One region of the Rahnella sp. PD4 genome, then DNA from elsewhere that is predicted to be linked to it. Evidence: predicted binding sites of a transcription regulator. Region 1 holds the regulator's gene; the other holds the start of a gene.

Region 1 (8,044 bases):
TGGCGGCCATCAGGCGGGTTTTTTTGGCATTCATCACGCCGTATGCACTGTTGAACAGGATGACCAGCACGGCAGCAAAGGCGGCGATGGCGATTTTGTTGGCATCCGTAATGCCGAAAATCAACATAAACAGCGGGATAAGCGCTGAGGATGGCGTTGAACGGAAGAAGTCGATCAGAAACTCCAGGCTGCGGTAAACTTTTTCATTGCTGCCCAGCATGACCCCCAGCGGCACACCAATGACCGCGGCAAAGGCAAAGGAAACCAGCGTCCGGTAGAGTGTGGCGCCGATATCGGTGCGCATGGACGCATCGGAAAATGACCGGAACATATAGCCAAGTGTCTCGACGGGTGAGGGCAGAAGCACCGGATTGAGCCATTTCGCACTGACGGCCAGTTGCCAGAATAAAAACAGCAGTACCGGGCCGATCAGCGGCAGTAATCTTGAAGACCAGCGTGAAGTCATTCTGTTTCCCCTCATCCCTGATAAATCAGTGAAGCGACATCCACCGGCTTGCTGAAGATTTTCCTTTCTGTAAAGACGTCATAAAACTTCTGGAACCATTGCAGGTTGTCGCCTTTTAAACCGGAATACATCACAAAGCCCGGCAGCGGCACTTCCTTCACCAGCGCCGGTTCAATGCTGGTGTAACCGGCGACATTTTCGCGCGCTTTGTCAGGGTGAGCCGCAATGAATTCCACCGCTTTCTGATAAGCGGCAATAAACTTTTTGGTTTCTTCAGGCTTGCTGGCAATAAAGCTGGCGTTGAGTGCTGCGGCACCGCCAAACCACGGTGCGTCGGCGTTGCCGAGCACATATTTAGAAATCACGCCGGTTTCCAGGGTGCGGGAAAGATTTTTCATCCGCCCCACGGTGCCGGTCGGTTCGAGCGTGTATACACCGTCAATTTGCCCGGCGGCCAGGGCAGGTGCGTGTTGCCCCACCGGCAGTTCGATCACCGACGGGTTAGTGAAGCCATTTTTCTCCAGAATAATTTTCGCCATAGTGACGTTCTGGATCCCCGGGCCGCAGGCAATTTTCTTGCCTTTCAGATCACTGATAGCCTTGGCCGGGCTGTTCAGTGGTACCAGAAACTCATCTAACACCAGCGTGTGGTTTGACGGATTAGAACAGATAATTTTAAACAGACCCGGTGAGGTAATGGCCCCCAGTCCCAGCGCGCCGGTTGCGGTACCATTCGCGCAGCCGTGGATCCTGCCGGTGATCATCCCTTCAACAATTTGTTGTGCGCTGGCGAATTTCACCCCTTTCACATTCAGCCCGACCTCTTTAAAAAAGCCCTGTTCAAGTGCCACGTACAAGGGTAAACCGCCGACAATCGGCCAGTAGCCAATACGGATTTCATCGTCGCCGGCTGCAAAAACCGACGTCGGGATCATGCCACCCAGGGTTGAAACGCCACCGGTAATGGCAAGCCATTGCATCAGCTGGCGGCGTTTTTTATCGACCGGACGGCATTCTGGTTTGATGTTTTTCATGGGCGGTTCCCTTAGCGGTTATGGATACATTGCAACTTGTACTGCAACTTGTATACATAACGTTAAGCACAGGGCATGCCAGTTTGTTAACGGGCGGGAAGCGGCCTAAATTCAGCAGGTTGACAAAGGGATACGCACTGCGCTGGTGCGATTTTTGGGCGCCTGCTCACAATCAGGATCCACGGCAGGGCATATCGCTAGCAATATTTTTAGCGACATGCCCCGCAAAAGATCGCGGTCAGACTTTAAATTCACTGCTTAAACGGCTGATACCCAGACCATTCACTTTGGTGACTTTGATTTGTACCGGAATGCGATCTTTCATTGCTTCGACATGGCTGATCACGCCGATGGTTTTACCCGAGGCGTTAAGGCTGTCGAGGGCATCCAGTGCCGTATCCAGCGTGTCGGCGTCAAGCGTGCCGAAACCTTCATCAAGGAACAGAGAGTCGATGCGGGTTTTGTCGCTGACCAGATCAGACAATGCCAGCGCCAGCGCCAGGCTGACCAGGAAGCTTTCGCCGCCGGACAATGTGCGGGTGTCACGTAGCGCATCGGCCTGCCAGGTATCGACCACCTGCAACTCCAGCGCATCGCTGGTTTTGCGCTGTAACAGATAGCGCCCGTGCAGTTTTTCCAGCTGGCGGTTCGCCAGATAAACCAGATGATCGAGGGTCAGTCCCTGCGCGAATTTACGGAATTTCGCCCCGTCACTGGACCCAATCATCTGATTGAGATAACCCCAGTCATCACAGGTCAGCTGTGCCTGCGCTATCTGAGCAATCAGCGCCTGTTGTCCGCTGTGGCGCTGCTTGTCGCTTTCCAGTTGGTTCTTCACTTCGCCCAGACGTTGTTGTAACGCTTTCAGTTGTTGAGCCAGTTCCGTCTGCTGCACGGTCAGGGCATTAAGATCACCGTCAGATTCACTCAGATGAGCAGGGCGGACAAGACGATGCTTTTCCAGCATATCTCTGGCGTCAGTCAGTAATGCCTGAGCCTGTGCAAGTTGTTGTTGCAGATGTTCTTTGCGTTGCTGCAGCTGTTGGCGCAGCACGTCGTCAAGCAGCGCTTCTTTCACCGCGGCTTCATCGGCAAACCCGCTGGTGCTCAGCGCCTGTTGCCACACCTGTTCCGTTTGCGTCAGTTGTGCGCTGGTCTGTAATTGTTGCTTTTGCGCACTGGCCAGCTGACCGGCAAGCTGGTCGCGTTGTTCCTGCGCCTTATGCAGCGCGGTCTGGGCATCACTGAACGCTTTTTCTGCCGCCTGCTGTTGCTGATGTAAGTGTTCGCGAACCTGAGCCACCTGGCGCTCGCCGAACAGTTCGAGGCGCCGGGCATGAAGCTCAGAAAGCGCTTTTTCACCTTCGGCCTGTTGTTTTTGCAACCGGACAAGGTCTTGCTGAGATTTCGCCTCTATTTCTACCAGCCGCGTAATGCGTTCGGTCAGCAATGCACTTTGCTGTTGTACTTTCTGTTGGAGATTCAGGGCGTCAGTCAGGGCATCTTTCGCCTGTTGAAGTGCCCGTGCCAGCTGTTCGTGCTGGCCGGTCAGCGCCTGAGACTGCTGCTCTTCTTCGTCGCGGGCGGTCAGCCATTGCGAGATGTCAGTGGTGTCATGCAGGGTAAACGTCAGATTCAGCGGCATGCTGAGCTGTTGCCAGTTTGCCGTCTGCGCATTCAGTTGCTGCTGATCCTGCTCCATCAGGATCTGCAGACGTCTTTGCTGTTCTTTCAGGCTTTTGATCTTCGCCGCCAGTTCGATACCGCTGGCTTTTACCGCATCGAATTCAAGCTGCATTTTCTCGACGCGCTGTGCGGTTTCAGAAGGTTTGATCTCCTGATAGTGTTCAACCGCCGGATGCGAGGTCGAGCCGCACAACGGGCAGGCTTTACCGCTTTGCAAATTCGCGCGTTCAGCTTCGAGGCTGACGATCAGCATTTCCTGTTTATGCAGCGTTTTTACGTCGTTGAGATGTTCAAGTTGTGTCTGACATTGCAGGCGGATCTTATCCAGGCGCTGCTCTTCCTCAGCCAGTTGTACCTGATACTGCGCAAAATCTTGGTTTTGTTGCTGCACGCGCTGGTTAAGCTGCGGGAAAAGTTGCGCGAGCGAAAAAAGCTGTTGTCGCACCGGCCGGAGTTGCATCAGTTCTGTTTGCCGTTTCTGTAAGGCTGCCAGCGGATGCTGTTTTTCCAGAGCTGCCTGACGCTGCTGTGCGGCGTTAAGGGCTTCGGTCAGTGCGGTCTGCCGGGTTTGATGCTGGCGGTTTTCTTCATCCAGTTTTTGTCGTTCTGCCGTTATTTGCCGCAGTGTTGTGTTCTGGTCAGCGGCCTGTTTCTGCGATTCACTGACCGCCCGCTGTGTTTCTGCCAGTGATTTGTGCCACTGAGCGATTTCACCGTCCAGCGGCAGGATTTTTTCTTCGATCAGCGTTTGCATCCGGCGCTGTTCTTCGGCCTGCTTCTGACGTGCAGTTTGCGCCTGTTCTGCTGCCTGGTTCAGCGGCGCCATCTGCGCGATCTGCTGTTCCTGTTGCTGTATCAGTTGCGTCAGATGCTGCTGAAGGCGTTGTGACTCTTCCTGACAACGCTGACGGTCATTGAGTAACGGACGCAGTTTTTCCGCCGGTTCACTGCGTGCCAGCTGTTGTAACTGCGGCGCGGCGGCCAGATTTTCCTGCTCAGCGGCAGCCAGCTGCAACTGAGATTGCTGAAGTTTTTGCTGCACCTGTTGCCATTGTTGCAGCCAGTTCAGATCCCGCAGGCGTTGCTGCGCCTGTTGGCTGAGGCTGTTTTCCTGTGCGTTCAGTTCAGCATGCTGTGCCTCCAGCGTCTGGCGTTGTTCTTCGCTGAGCAGTTCGATGCCGGACATGCGCTGATGCAGACCGTCGAGTACGATGCGCGCTTCTTTATGTTGCTCAAAGACGCGCTGAGACAGCCGTCCGTAAATTTCGGTGCCGGTCAGTTCTTCCAGCAATTCGGCGCGGTCGTTGGCATCAGCATTCAGAAACGCGGCGAACTGCCCCTGAGACAGCATCATGGATTTGGTGAAACGGCCGAAATCCAGCCCGGTCAGTGTGGCGATGGCGTCGAGTTTGTCGCGCACTTTATCGGCCAGAATTTTGCCGCCGGCCAGTAACGCCAGCTCGACTTTCGGTGCCTGCAAGTTGCCATCCGGCGAATTTTTAGCACGACGCTGGCTCCAGAATGCGCGGTAAGCTACGCCTTTAACTTCAAACTCCACCTCAGCCAGCGATTCGGCGGTGTGGCGGGTCATCAGTTCGTTCTGGCTTGGTGTGATGTTCAGACGTGGCGTCTGATGATAAAGCGCCAGACAAATGGCATCAAGCAGGGTGGTTTTCCCTGCACCGGTCGGGCCGGTGATCGCGAATAATCCGTTGCTGGCGAACGGCTCGGCAGTGAAATCAATTTTCCATTCGCCTTCCAGCGAGTTCAGGTTTTTTAAACGCAGGCTGAGAATTTTCATTGTGCGCTGTCCTCTGCATTCTGACCGTGCGTGACCTGCTCAACAACCTGAGCAAAAAGAGTGCGCATCCGCGCCTGACGGGGGGCATCAGGGTCCGGCTCCAGCGCCAGCCGCCGTTCAAAGACGTCGCTGACGCTCAGTTCACTGAGGGTCTCTTTTTCCTGCTGCTCAATGCTGCTGATGCGCTGTTCTTTGCTGCGGCGCAACAGGACAACTTCCACCGGCAAATCCGCAGTCAGCGCCTGAATACGCCGCTGAATATCGCTGAGATAATCCTGCGTGGCGACTTCGATATCAAGCCAGACGGGTTTTTGTGCATCGCCGCCTTCGAACTGCGCCAGTTGCTTTTCAATTTCCGCCAGCGAGCCTTTGAGTATCTGCATGGGCTGGAAAACAGGAATTTCCAGCGTGTCGATGGCACTGAGCGTTGCCCCGTCGAAATCGAGCAGATACACACTTTTGGCTTTGCTCAGTTCGTCAAAGCTCAGGGCAATTGGCGAACCGCTGTAACGGATGTGGTGAGTTTTTGCGACGCACTGTGCGCGGTGAATATGGCCAAGCGCCACATAATCAACCGGCGGGAACGCCTGCGCGGGGAAGGCGTCAAGTGTGCCTATATAGATGTCACGCACGGAATCAGAAGTACTGACGCCAACGGTGGTCAGATGGCCGGTTGCAATAACGGGCAGCGGTATGCCAAGTTCATCACGCCTGGCCTGCGCGGCCTGCCAGAGCGCGTCATAATGTGCGGCGATGGCTTCCTGCAATGCCAGTTGTTTGTCGCTGCCGGACTGACCGGCCTGACTGGCCAGCAGATCACGCGGGAGTAAAAACGGGATGGCACACAGTACCGCGCCCGGTTTTCCGTCACGCTGACTGAGCACCAAAATCTGTTCAGACAGATTTTCGCCGACAGTGGCAATCACCCGCGTATTCAGGCAGGAAAGTAGCTCGCGTGATTCATTAAGTGTTGCGACGGAATCGTGGTTGCCAGCCAGTACCACCAGCTGACAGCCGGTTTGTTGTAATTCCACCACGAAGCGGTTATACAATTCGCGGGCATAACTGGGCGGTGATCCGGTATCGAAAATATCACCCGCGACAATCACGGCGTCGACCTGATGTTGCTGCACCTGACCGGTCAGCCAGCGCAGAAATGCCTGATGTTCGGCTGCACGGCTTTTGGTGAAAAAGTACTGGCCAAGATGCCAGTCTGACGTGTGGATCAGGCGCATGAGACTCCTGTATGAACCCTGGATGACGACAATGGGGCAAAGTATAAACGTCGGCGGGGGGAGATGTCCCCGATAAATCAGTCCAATTTCAGCGAGATGGCCGCTAATTATCTGTCATATTTGACTGTAATGAACCATTCTTTTCATTCATAAATCTGTCACAAAACTGACGCATAATGGCGCCCGCAATCAAATAAAAGATCGCTAACCTATTGGCAGGACCTACGATGGCTAGACGTATATTGGTGGTTGAAGACGAAGCTCCAATCCGTGAAATGGTGTGTTTTGTACTGGAACAAAATGGCTATCAGGCCGTAGAAGCTGAGGATTTTGATTCAGCGATTGGGCAGCTTGTTGAACCTTACCCTGAACTTATCCTGCTCGACTGGATGTTACCTGGCGGTTCCGGTATTCAGTTTATTAAGCATCTTAAACGTGAGGCGCTGACCCGCGAAATTCCGGTAATGATGTTGACCGCACGCGGTGAAGAAGAAGATCGGGTGCGTGGCCTCGAAGTCGGTGCCGATGATTACATCACCAAACCGTTTTCCCCGAAAGAGCTGGTTGCCCGCATTAAAGCGGTGATGCGTCGCATCTCGCCAATGGCGGTGGAAGAAGTGATCGACATGCAGGGTTTAAGCCTGGATCCCTCGTCTCACCGGGTGATGGCCAACGAACAGGCGCTTGATATGGGGCCGACAGAATTTAAGTTATTACACTTCTTTATGACGCATTCTGAACGTGTTTATAGCCGGGAACAGTTGCTCAATAACGTCTGGGGCACTAACGTTTATGTGGAAGATCGCACCGTAGACGTGCATATTCGTCGTTTGCGTAAGGCGTTGGAAACCAGCGGACATGACAGAATGATCCAGACTGTTCGTGGTACCGGATACCGTTTTTCAACGCGTTATTGAGTCCTCACAGCGGAGAATCTGTGTGCTAGAACGTTTGTCATGGAAACGATTGGCCGGCGAATTTTTTCTCTTTTGTCTGCCAGCGTTAATTCTCGGTATTTTCGTCGGTCATTTCGGCTGGCTCCTGTTTGTGTCGCTGGTTGCGGCACTGGGCTGGAATTATTACAACCAGCTTAAACTCTCTCACTGGCTGTGGCTTGACCGCAGTATTACGCCGCCGAACGGCCGCTGGAGCTGGGAGCCGCTGTTCTACGGGCTTAACCAGATGCAGATGCGCAACCGGCGTCGGCGTCGCGAATTAGGTCAGTTGATCAAACGTTTTCGCAGCGGTGCTGAATCGCTGCCCGATGCCGTGGTGCTGACCACGGAAGAAGGCAATATTTTCTGGTGTAACGGGCTGGCGCAGGATCTGCTCGGTTTCCGCTGGCCGGAAGATAACGGGCAACATATCTTCAACCTGCTGCGTTATCCGGAATTCCGGCTGTGGATCCAGACCCGCGATTTCAGTCGGGCGCTGAATCTGCAACTCAATAACGAGCATTACGTCGAGTTTCGCGTTATGCCTTATTCAGAAGGGCAACTGCTGATGGTGGCACGCGATGTCACACAGATGCGTCAGCTTGAAGGTGCCCGGCGTAACTTCTTTGCTAACGTCAGTCATGAGCTGAGAACCCCGCTGACCGTATTGCAGGGATATCTGGAAATGATGGAAGACGCCAAACTGGAAGAACCTTTCCGCACCAAAGCACTGGATACCATGCAGGAACAGACGCGGCGAATGGACGGGCTGGTGAAGCAGTTGCTGACGCTGTCGAAAATCGAAGCTTCAGCGAATATTGATTTGCATGAGAAAGTCGATATTCCGGTGATGCTCGGTATGCTCGAACGTGAGGTGCAAACGTTAA
Region 2 (8,044 bases), on a different contig from region 1:
CCCGCTTTTGGATGCAGGAAAAACGATAAAAAAACGAATTACATGAAAAATATTTTCAACCTGTTGATTGAAAAGAAAAAGCCACGTCGGTAAAACGTGGCTTTATGGGTTGCAGGGGCAGGATTATTTGCCAGAAGGATGGTTGCCGGGAATATCGACTGTCTCGATTTTGGTCTTCCGCTGGATAGTGAGTGTGGAACCTGCCGACGCCGCGATAATCGCTGCCAGACCCATCCACTGGGTCGCGGTCAGGAATTCACCGAGGAAGATAATGCCCGAAAGTGCCGCCATTGCCGGTTCCATGCTCATCAGCGTGCCGAAGGTTTTGGCTGGCAATTTGGTCAGCGCCATCATTTCCAGGGAATAAGGAATGGCAGAAGTGAGCAGGGCGATCAGCAAACCGAGCGGTAAAATCTCCCAACTAAAAATAGAGGTGTGAGCCTGTACTGCCCCAATCGGGAAGAAAATTAACGCGGCAATCAGTGACCCCATCGCCGCGGTACCCGGCCCGTAACTGCTGCCTGCGCGTTGTCCTGCGAGGATATAAACGGCCCAGCAGGCACCGGCGATCAGCGCAAAGCACGCGCCTTTGAGATCAACACCGCCAGCACTTTGCCCGAGAGGCAACAGCAACAGCAACCCCGTCACAGCCAGTACTACCCAGATGAAATCTACCGGGCGTCGCGAGGAGAACATCGCGACTGCCAGCGGGCCGGTAAATTCCAGCGCAACGGCAATGCCCAGCGGGACCGTTTGCAGGGCCAGATAGAACGAATAGTTCATACAGCCCAGCGCCAGTCCATACATCAGCAGCGCACGCAAATTACCGCCGCGCATTTTCAGACGCCACGGACGAAAATAGAGAAGTAATAAAACAGAGCCGAGCCCAAGACGTAATGCCGTGACACCTTGCGGACCGACTACCGGGAAAAGCGTTTTGGCCAGCGACGCCCCGCCTTGTAATGACAACATGGCGATCAGTAACAATAAAATCGCTATCAGCGGTGAGGTTTTTTTTGCTAACACTGGAACCGGCGGGCTGTTGTTATGCGTCGCCGTCTGCAGCGTGTTCTGCGGTTCCTGCGGCTGATGTTGTCCTGACTGTGTCATCCTTTGCGCCTTTTGAGGTGATCCATGAATCCGCAAACTCAAGATTTATAGTTTTGAAAAGAAAGGTAAAGTGCTGTCAGTGTAGAGGGAAATGTGGTGAGAAAAAATCCTCAAAGAAAAGTTTTTTCCGGAACGTTTCTGTTAAAAAGACGCAAAAAGCGGTGTTTTTTTAAGCATAATTTTAGGAATTATCTGCTAATCTCAAAAAGTTCAATAAGTTTACCTTATAGTTTATGGGGCTAAAATATCAATAAAATTAAAAGGATAGGGCTTACTGGAAACTTCCTGTTACACCATATGATGCTTTGGACACCTTAATTGAGGCAGAGTTTCACACTGGTTTTTGTTATATTTTCAAACGTGAAGGTTACTTTGGTTTCTCTTTTTGAGGTGGTTTATGAAAAAAATTGCATGTCTTTCCGCATTAGCTTGCGTAGTTGCTCTGGGCGTTTCTTCCAGCGCTTTCGCTGACACCAGCACCGTAACTGCTGGCTACGCTCAGGGTGACGCACAAGGCGTTGCTAACAAAGCAAACGGCTTCAACTTAAAATACCGTTGGGAACAAGATAGCAACCCACTGGGCGCTATCGGTTCTTTCACTTACATCGAAGATGACAGCTCCCCGGCATCTGGCGACTACCGTAAAGCACAATACTACGGTCTGACTGCGGGTCCTGCTTACCGTCTGGCTGACTGGGTTTCCATCTACGGTGTTGTGGGTGTTGGCTACGGTAAATTCCAGTACAACGAAGCAGCAGCATCTACTGCTAACCGTGAAAAAAATGACACCAGCGATTACGGCTTCTCTTACGGTGCTGGTCTGCAGTTCAACCCAATCCAGAACGTTGCTCTGGACGTGTCCTACGAACAGTCCCGTATCCGCAGTGTGGATGTGGGTACCTGGATCGCAGGCGTGGGTTACAGCTTCTAATTCTTCGCCGCAGCGTAACGCTTTGCCGTTACCCTCCCGCGAAAACGAAAACCGCTCAGCTGAGCGGTTTTTTTATGCCTGTTTTTTATACCTGTCAAATTCCGCTGTACCAGTTATAGCCCTGATCTTCCCAGTAGCCGCCGGGGTATTCATTGGTGACGAAAATCGCGCCGATATGCTTGGCGTTTTTAAAGCCGAGTTTGGTGGGCATACGCAGACGTAACGGATAACCAAAATCGGGCGGTAAGGGTTTACCACCAAAATCCAGCGCCAGAATGGTTTGCGGATGTAGCGCCGTTGCCATATCGATACTGGAATAATAGCGGTCATCGCATTTGAAGCCGACATATTTGGCCGTCAGATCCGCGCCAACCTGTTGCAGGAAGGTTTTCAGCGGCACACCTTTCCACTGACCAATTGCGCTCCAGCCTTCAATGCAAATCAGCCGGGTGATCTGGCTTTCCTGTGGCAGGCGCTGCAATTGTTCCAGCGTCCACGCAGCTTTCTTTTGTACCAGACCCGAAACCTCCAGCCGGTAATTAGGGATGTCGATTTCCGGTACGTTGTATTCGGGGTAATAAGCGTTGAAACGAAATGGCGTGGTGATCTGATCCGCGCGGTAGGTTTGCGCCAGTTTCTGGCCGCCGAACAGCCAGCTTTGAACCCGGTCATTCCAGCGGGACATTGCCCATAGCACCTTATCGACCTGATCACCGTCCTGCAAATTGCAGCCCGTCAGCATCGAAACGGCACCGAGCGTCAGCCCTGACCGCAGTAATAAACGGCGCTGGACATTGACCAGTTGTTTGCGCTGATCGGGCTCAAGAATAATTTTTGGCCGTTGTGGTTTTTCACTCATCGGCGTGGTCCTCCGTGCTTATTTTTTTGCCGCCGGTCAGCATTGCCACGAAGGTTTCAGGCACCAGCAGGACCATCAGTACGTGAATAATGACAAACAGCAGCACGCCGCTCATCGCAAAGAAATGCACATAACGCGCGATATCAAAACCGCCAAACAGCCAGACCAGCCCGCTGAACTGCACCGGTTTCCAGATGGACAAACCCGACAGCACCAGCAGTGCGCCCAGCAATAAAACTCCGCTGTACATCAGCTTTTGCACGGCGTTGTACTGACCGAGCTTGTGAGGGAGCCTGAATGTCAGTGCACGAACGGTATCGCGCCAGACAGAGCGGGGCGAAAAGGGGAAAAAGTCATGCCTGAAATGATCGCTGAAAATACCCCACACCAGATAGAGCAGGGCATTAGCCGCCAGCAGCCACATCACCGCCAGATGCCAGGCTATATTGCCGCCCAGCCAGCCGCCGAGGGTAGTGTTTTGCGGAAAAGTGAAAGCGAAAAGCGGATCGGCGTTATAAATCCCCCAGCCGCTCATCACCATGCCGATCATTGCCAGCACATTGATCCAATGACAGATACGAACCGGCCAGGAATGGATCCGGCGTTTTCGGGGTAATGAGAGCTGAGGTTTCACGCTTAATCTCCTGTTGACTGGCCGGATTACATCGGAGGCGCGATGCCGTCTTTACCGGCAGCAATACCACGGGCAACCAGCGCACCTTTGTCATCTTTCATGGCAAACAATACGATTTTAGTGCCGGGTTTCAGCAGGCTGCGGTCGCCCGGTGCCAGCAGAACAACCGGCACATCGTCAGGCACGACGACAGTTTTCTCAGCATCGTGATATTTCACGGTCAGGGTGCGGCCGTTGCTGTTCACCAGCTTGCCGACGGTGCCGTTGGTCATGGTATTGATTTTGCCATCGGCGGATTCAAACGGATTGAAGCCTTCACCGCTGCCGCGCAGGCTGGGTGCGAAGACGTGGACCTCCAGTGCTTTCAGCGTGCCGTTAGCCTGCGGAACGGCTGCCGTCCCGATAAAGCTGTCCGCTTTGATATCGCTGATGTTGCCTTTGGTGACGGCATTGATTTTGGTCTGATCGGTCAGTTTAACGTCAAGTTTTTCACCCTGACGGGTGGTGATTTGTACCGATGAGTCATTAACTGAATCAATGGTTCCGCGTGTGGGTTTAATCACATTATCGGCGGCAAAAGCGGATGTCATCCCGCTGCACATCAGCAGGGAACCCAGTAACAGACCAGCGATACGTGTTGGTGCATTCATAATTAACTCTCCATTTTCCAGCGTTATTTCATTCTGTTAGATGAATCACTGAACCTGCCAGTGATGGATAACTTCCTTAAGAGTGGACGATAAACCGGTATTGGCTGATGACAAATTGATGACAAAATTGTCATCAAAGATGACTGACGAAACTGATAAACTTTCAGATGAATCATTCTTTAGGTGAATGGTCATACGGCGCTGGGGGCCTGAATGCGAATACTGGTGATTGAAGACGATGTCAGTACAGGCGACTACCTGAAAAAAGGACTGACAGAAGCAGGTTACAGCGTGGATCTGGCGCGTAACGGTGCTGATGGCCTGTTTCTGGCGCTGGAAGACGGTTACGATGCGGTGATCCTCGATGTTATGCTGCCGGGGCTGGACGGCTGGCAGGTGATGGAAGTCCTGCGCAAAAAAAGCGACGTGCCGGTGCTGTTTCTCACCGCCCGCGATGAGGTGCAGGATCGCATTCACGGGCTGGAACTGGGCGCTGACGATTATCTCATCAAGCCGTTCTCCTTCACCGAACTGGTGTTGCGTATCCGTACATTACTGCGCCGCCCGGCCACCCGCGAACCCGATATCTATTCGGTGGCAGACCTGAATCTTGATGTGTTGCGCCGTCGTGTCACCCGTCAGGATCAGGCCATTGCGCTGACCAACAAGGAATTCATGTTGCTGCAGTTGCTGATGCGTCGCGAGGGGGAAGTGCTGTCGCGGACGATGATCGCCTCACAGGTCTGGGACATGAATTTCGACAGCGATACCAACGTGGTGGATGTTGCCATTAAGCGCCTGCGTGGCAAAGTTGACCGCACCTTTGAGGTGAAACTTATCCATACCGTGCGCGGGATTGGTTATGTGTGCGAAGTGCGACATGACTGATCGGCAATTTACTCCACTCCCTGAGCGCGGCATGTCGCTGACGCTTCGCGCCACCTTACTGTTTGCGCTGATCGCCTCACTGGTCGTTAGCGCTGTTGGTTTTTATCTTTATTACTCGATGGATAAAGAACTGGTACGCCGTGCAGATTATCAGGTCAGCGGCCGCGTTCAGTATTTCCGTCATCTGCTTGCCAACGAATTTCCGCTGTCGCAGCTCAGCCGTAATCCCGGCCTGTTTGAAAATATGCTCGGTAACGAGCGCGATATCCTGACGTTTCGTTTGTCCGGTGAGAAGCCGCTGATCAACGTCAATCCATCCCGGCTGGAATTGCCGCCGGTGGTGGCCGTGCCGGACGGTTATCCGCTGACGCTGAATACAGTGCATCACCTCACCGCACCGGATGGCACGCCGGTACGCTTTGCCCGTGCGGCGGTACAAATCCAGGACGGGCGGACGGTTGAAATCACCGGCGCGCATTTCATGACCGAGGAGTCGCATCTGTTACAGACTTTTCGTTGGGAAATTACCGGGGCGGTGCTATTCGCTTATTTGCTGATTGCCGTTCTGGGTTATCTGGTGATCCGCCGCGGATTACGGCCGCTGCGCAATATGGCGCATGAGGCGGCGCAGATCCATCCGGCCAGTTTGTCTACGCGACTGTCTTCTGAAAATGCACCGCAGGAATTGCAGCAATTAATTTATTCTTTCAACGATATGCTCGACCGGCTCGCCGGAGGATATCAGCGACTGACGCAATTTTCCGCCGATCTGGCGCATGAAATACGCACGCCGGTAGGGGCGCTGATGGGTCATTGTCAGGTGGCGTTATACCAGCCGCGTACGGTGGAAGAATATGAAACACTGCTGGCGAACAATATGGAAGAGCTGGAACGTATTTCCCGTATGGTGGAAAACATCCTGTTTCTGGCGCGGGCTTCAGATGCGCGCTCCGTCCTGACCATCACCACCATTGATGTTTCTTCTGAAATGACCCGTATTCAGGAATATTTTGAGGGTCTGGCGGAAGAACGCGGTATGACGCTGAACGGTAAAGGTACAGGCGTGCTGTATGCCGATGCCATGTTGTTCCAGCGTGCACTCAGCAATCTGGTTGCCAATGCAGTGCGTTATGGCCGGGAGGGAAGTCCGATTGAGCTGCGCGCTGAACCGCACGCCCGGGGCATGGATATTCATGTGATCAGTCAGGGCGATCAGGTTCCGCCGGAAAAATGTGCAAAACTCTTTGATCGTTTTTATCGGGCAGATGCCTCACGCAGTGAAGGCGGCAGTTCCAGCGGTCTTGGATTATCGATTGTTCAGGCCATCATGGCATTGCATCGCGGAAGTGTAAGCATGACCAGCTCAGCACAGGGAGAAACATGCTTCACGCTGTCTTTTCCCGGGGCCAATCATAAGTTTCCTCAATAGTGACTCAATAAATGAGAAAAATTGTGTAAAATAGAGGGGAATCCTTCATTTTCATGTTATTGAAACATAAGGAATTCGTTAAGTTTGTTACATTATCACATTGGAACTCGTCATTCAGTTTGAACGAAAATGCCCAGCCCGGAGTCTGAATGTCCTAAGGAGTGGGGTCCCACCTCCGGTACGAGCGGTCAGTACGACGCAACCAGACTCACAAAAGAGCCAGTTATTTCTAATGCATAAAATTCGTTCACTTTCGCAACAGAGCATTTCTTTGTTCATTGCACTTTATCTCGGGCTTCTGCTAAACCTTCCGATTTTTATCCGTCGTTATCAGCAATTGCAGTATGACAATGCCTTGTCGATTGCTGTTGAAATGGTGGCCTGTTTTGCGCTGGTCTACTTCCTGTGTATGTTGCTGTCATATACCGGAAAAACGGTTTTCCGTGTGTTGATGAGCGCCATCGTGATTTCTTCTGCCGCCGCCAGTTACTACATGATTCTGTTTAACGTCGATATCGGCTACGGAATTTTAGCGGCGGCGCTGGCGTCTGATTCCATTGATTTATCAAAAGAATCCATCGGGACACATTTCATCGCCTGGACAGTACTGGTGAGTTTGTTGCCGGTACTGCTGCTGTGGCTGAGCAAAATGCCGGGCGCGGCACTGAAACAAACGACCTTTAAAAAACTGGCGGTCAGAACCTTGCTGCTCGCGGTCTCCGGCCTGCTTTGTTACATGCCGCTGCAACTGATGGGCAAAGTGCAGGATCGCCACGACATCGTGAACAACCGCATGATGGCGAGTTACGGCGGTGTGGTGGCCGGAACCTATTCGCCATCCAACTGGCTTTCAGCACTGGGTTTATATTCTTACAGCAGCTACAGTCAGGCGGAAGACACCAAAAATCTGTTCGATCCGGCCAGACACTTCACGTATACCGCACCAGCGGATGCCAAAGATATGTATGTGGTGTTTGTGATCGGTGAGAGCGCCCGCCGCGACCACATGGGGCTGTACGGCTACGATCGTGACAACACGCCCAATCTCGACAAAGAGAAAAATCTGGTCGCCCTGCAGGGTTATTCCTGTGACACCGCCACCAAGCTTTCCCTGCGCTGTATGTTTGTGCGTGAAGGCGGGGCCTCTGAAGAACCCCAGCGTACCCTGAAAGAAATGAACGTATTTTCCGTGCTGAAAAGCAATGGCTGGAGTTCAGAGCTGTATTCCATGCAGAGCGAAGCCTGGTTCTATAACAAAACCCGTGCGGATGATTATTCGCTGCGTGAAAACATTGCCTCTGAGAAACGCAACGCCGGTAAACCGGTGGATGACATGTTGCTCATCGATGAAATGAAAGACTCGATGAACAATCATCCCAAAGGTAAGCACCTGATTATCCTGCATACCAAGGGGTCGCATTACCTGTATTCCGACCGCTATCCGCGTTCTTTTGCCAAATATAAGCCGGAATGTATGGGCATCGATGATTCCTGTTCTACCGAGGAAATGATCAACGCTTACGATAATTCCCTGCTGTATACC

Evidence for each region. The regulator PhoB, encoded in region 1, activates phosphate uptake and scavenging genes when phosphate is short. The targets are predictions, from matches to a motif close to CTGTCATAAAACTGNCNNAT.
Region 2: a site for PhoB is predicted at 4,290-4,309, ahead of ACOZIO_RS06560 (heavy metal response regulator transcription factor). Genes of this name have one in related genera too.

What each region holds. Positions count from the first base shown of each region.
Region 1 is NZ_JBLZQF010000003.1:512,126-520,169, forward strand. Features, by position in the region: gene ACOZIO_RS11255 (ABC transporter permease) at 1-466, opposite strand, end outside; gene ACOZIO_RS11260 (ABC transporter substrate-binding protein) at 478-1,500, opposite strand; gene sbcC (exonuclease subunit SbcC) at 1,739-4,987, opposite strand; gene sbcD (exonuclease subunit SbcD) at 4,984-6,222, opposite strand; gene phoB (phosphate response regulator transcription factor PhoB) at 6,450-7,139, shown strand; gene phoR (phosphate regulon sensor histidine kinase PhoR) at 7,162-8,044, shown strand, end outside.
Region 2 is NZ_JBLZQF010000002.1:409,019-417,062, reverse strand. Features, by position in the region: gene rhtA (threonine/homoserine exporter RhtA) at 124-1,110, opposite strand; gene ompX (outer membrane protein OmpX) at 1,508-2,041, shown strand; gene ACOZIO_RS06575 (molybdopterin-dependent oxidoreductase) at 2,136-2,900, opposite strand; gene ACOZIO_RS06570 (cytochrome b/b6 domain-containing protein) at 2,893-3,534, opposite strand; gene ACOZIO_RS06565 (hypothetical protein) at 3,561-4,184, opposite strand; gene ACOZIO_RS06560 (heavy metal response regulator transcription factor) at 4,398-5,072, shown strand; gene ACOZIO_RS06555 (heavy metal sensor histidine kinase) at 5,065-6,501, shown strand; gene eptB (kdo(2)-lipid A phosphoethanolamine 7''-transferase) at 6,734-8,044, shown strand, end outside.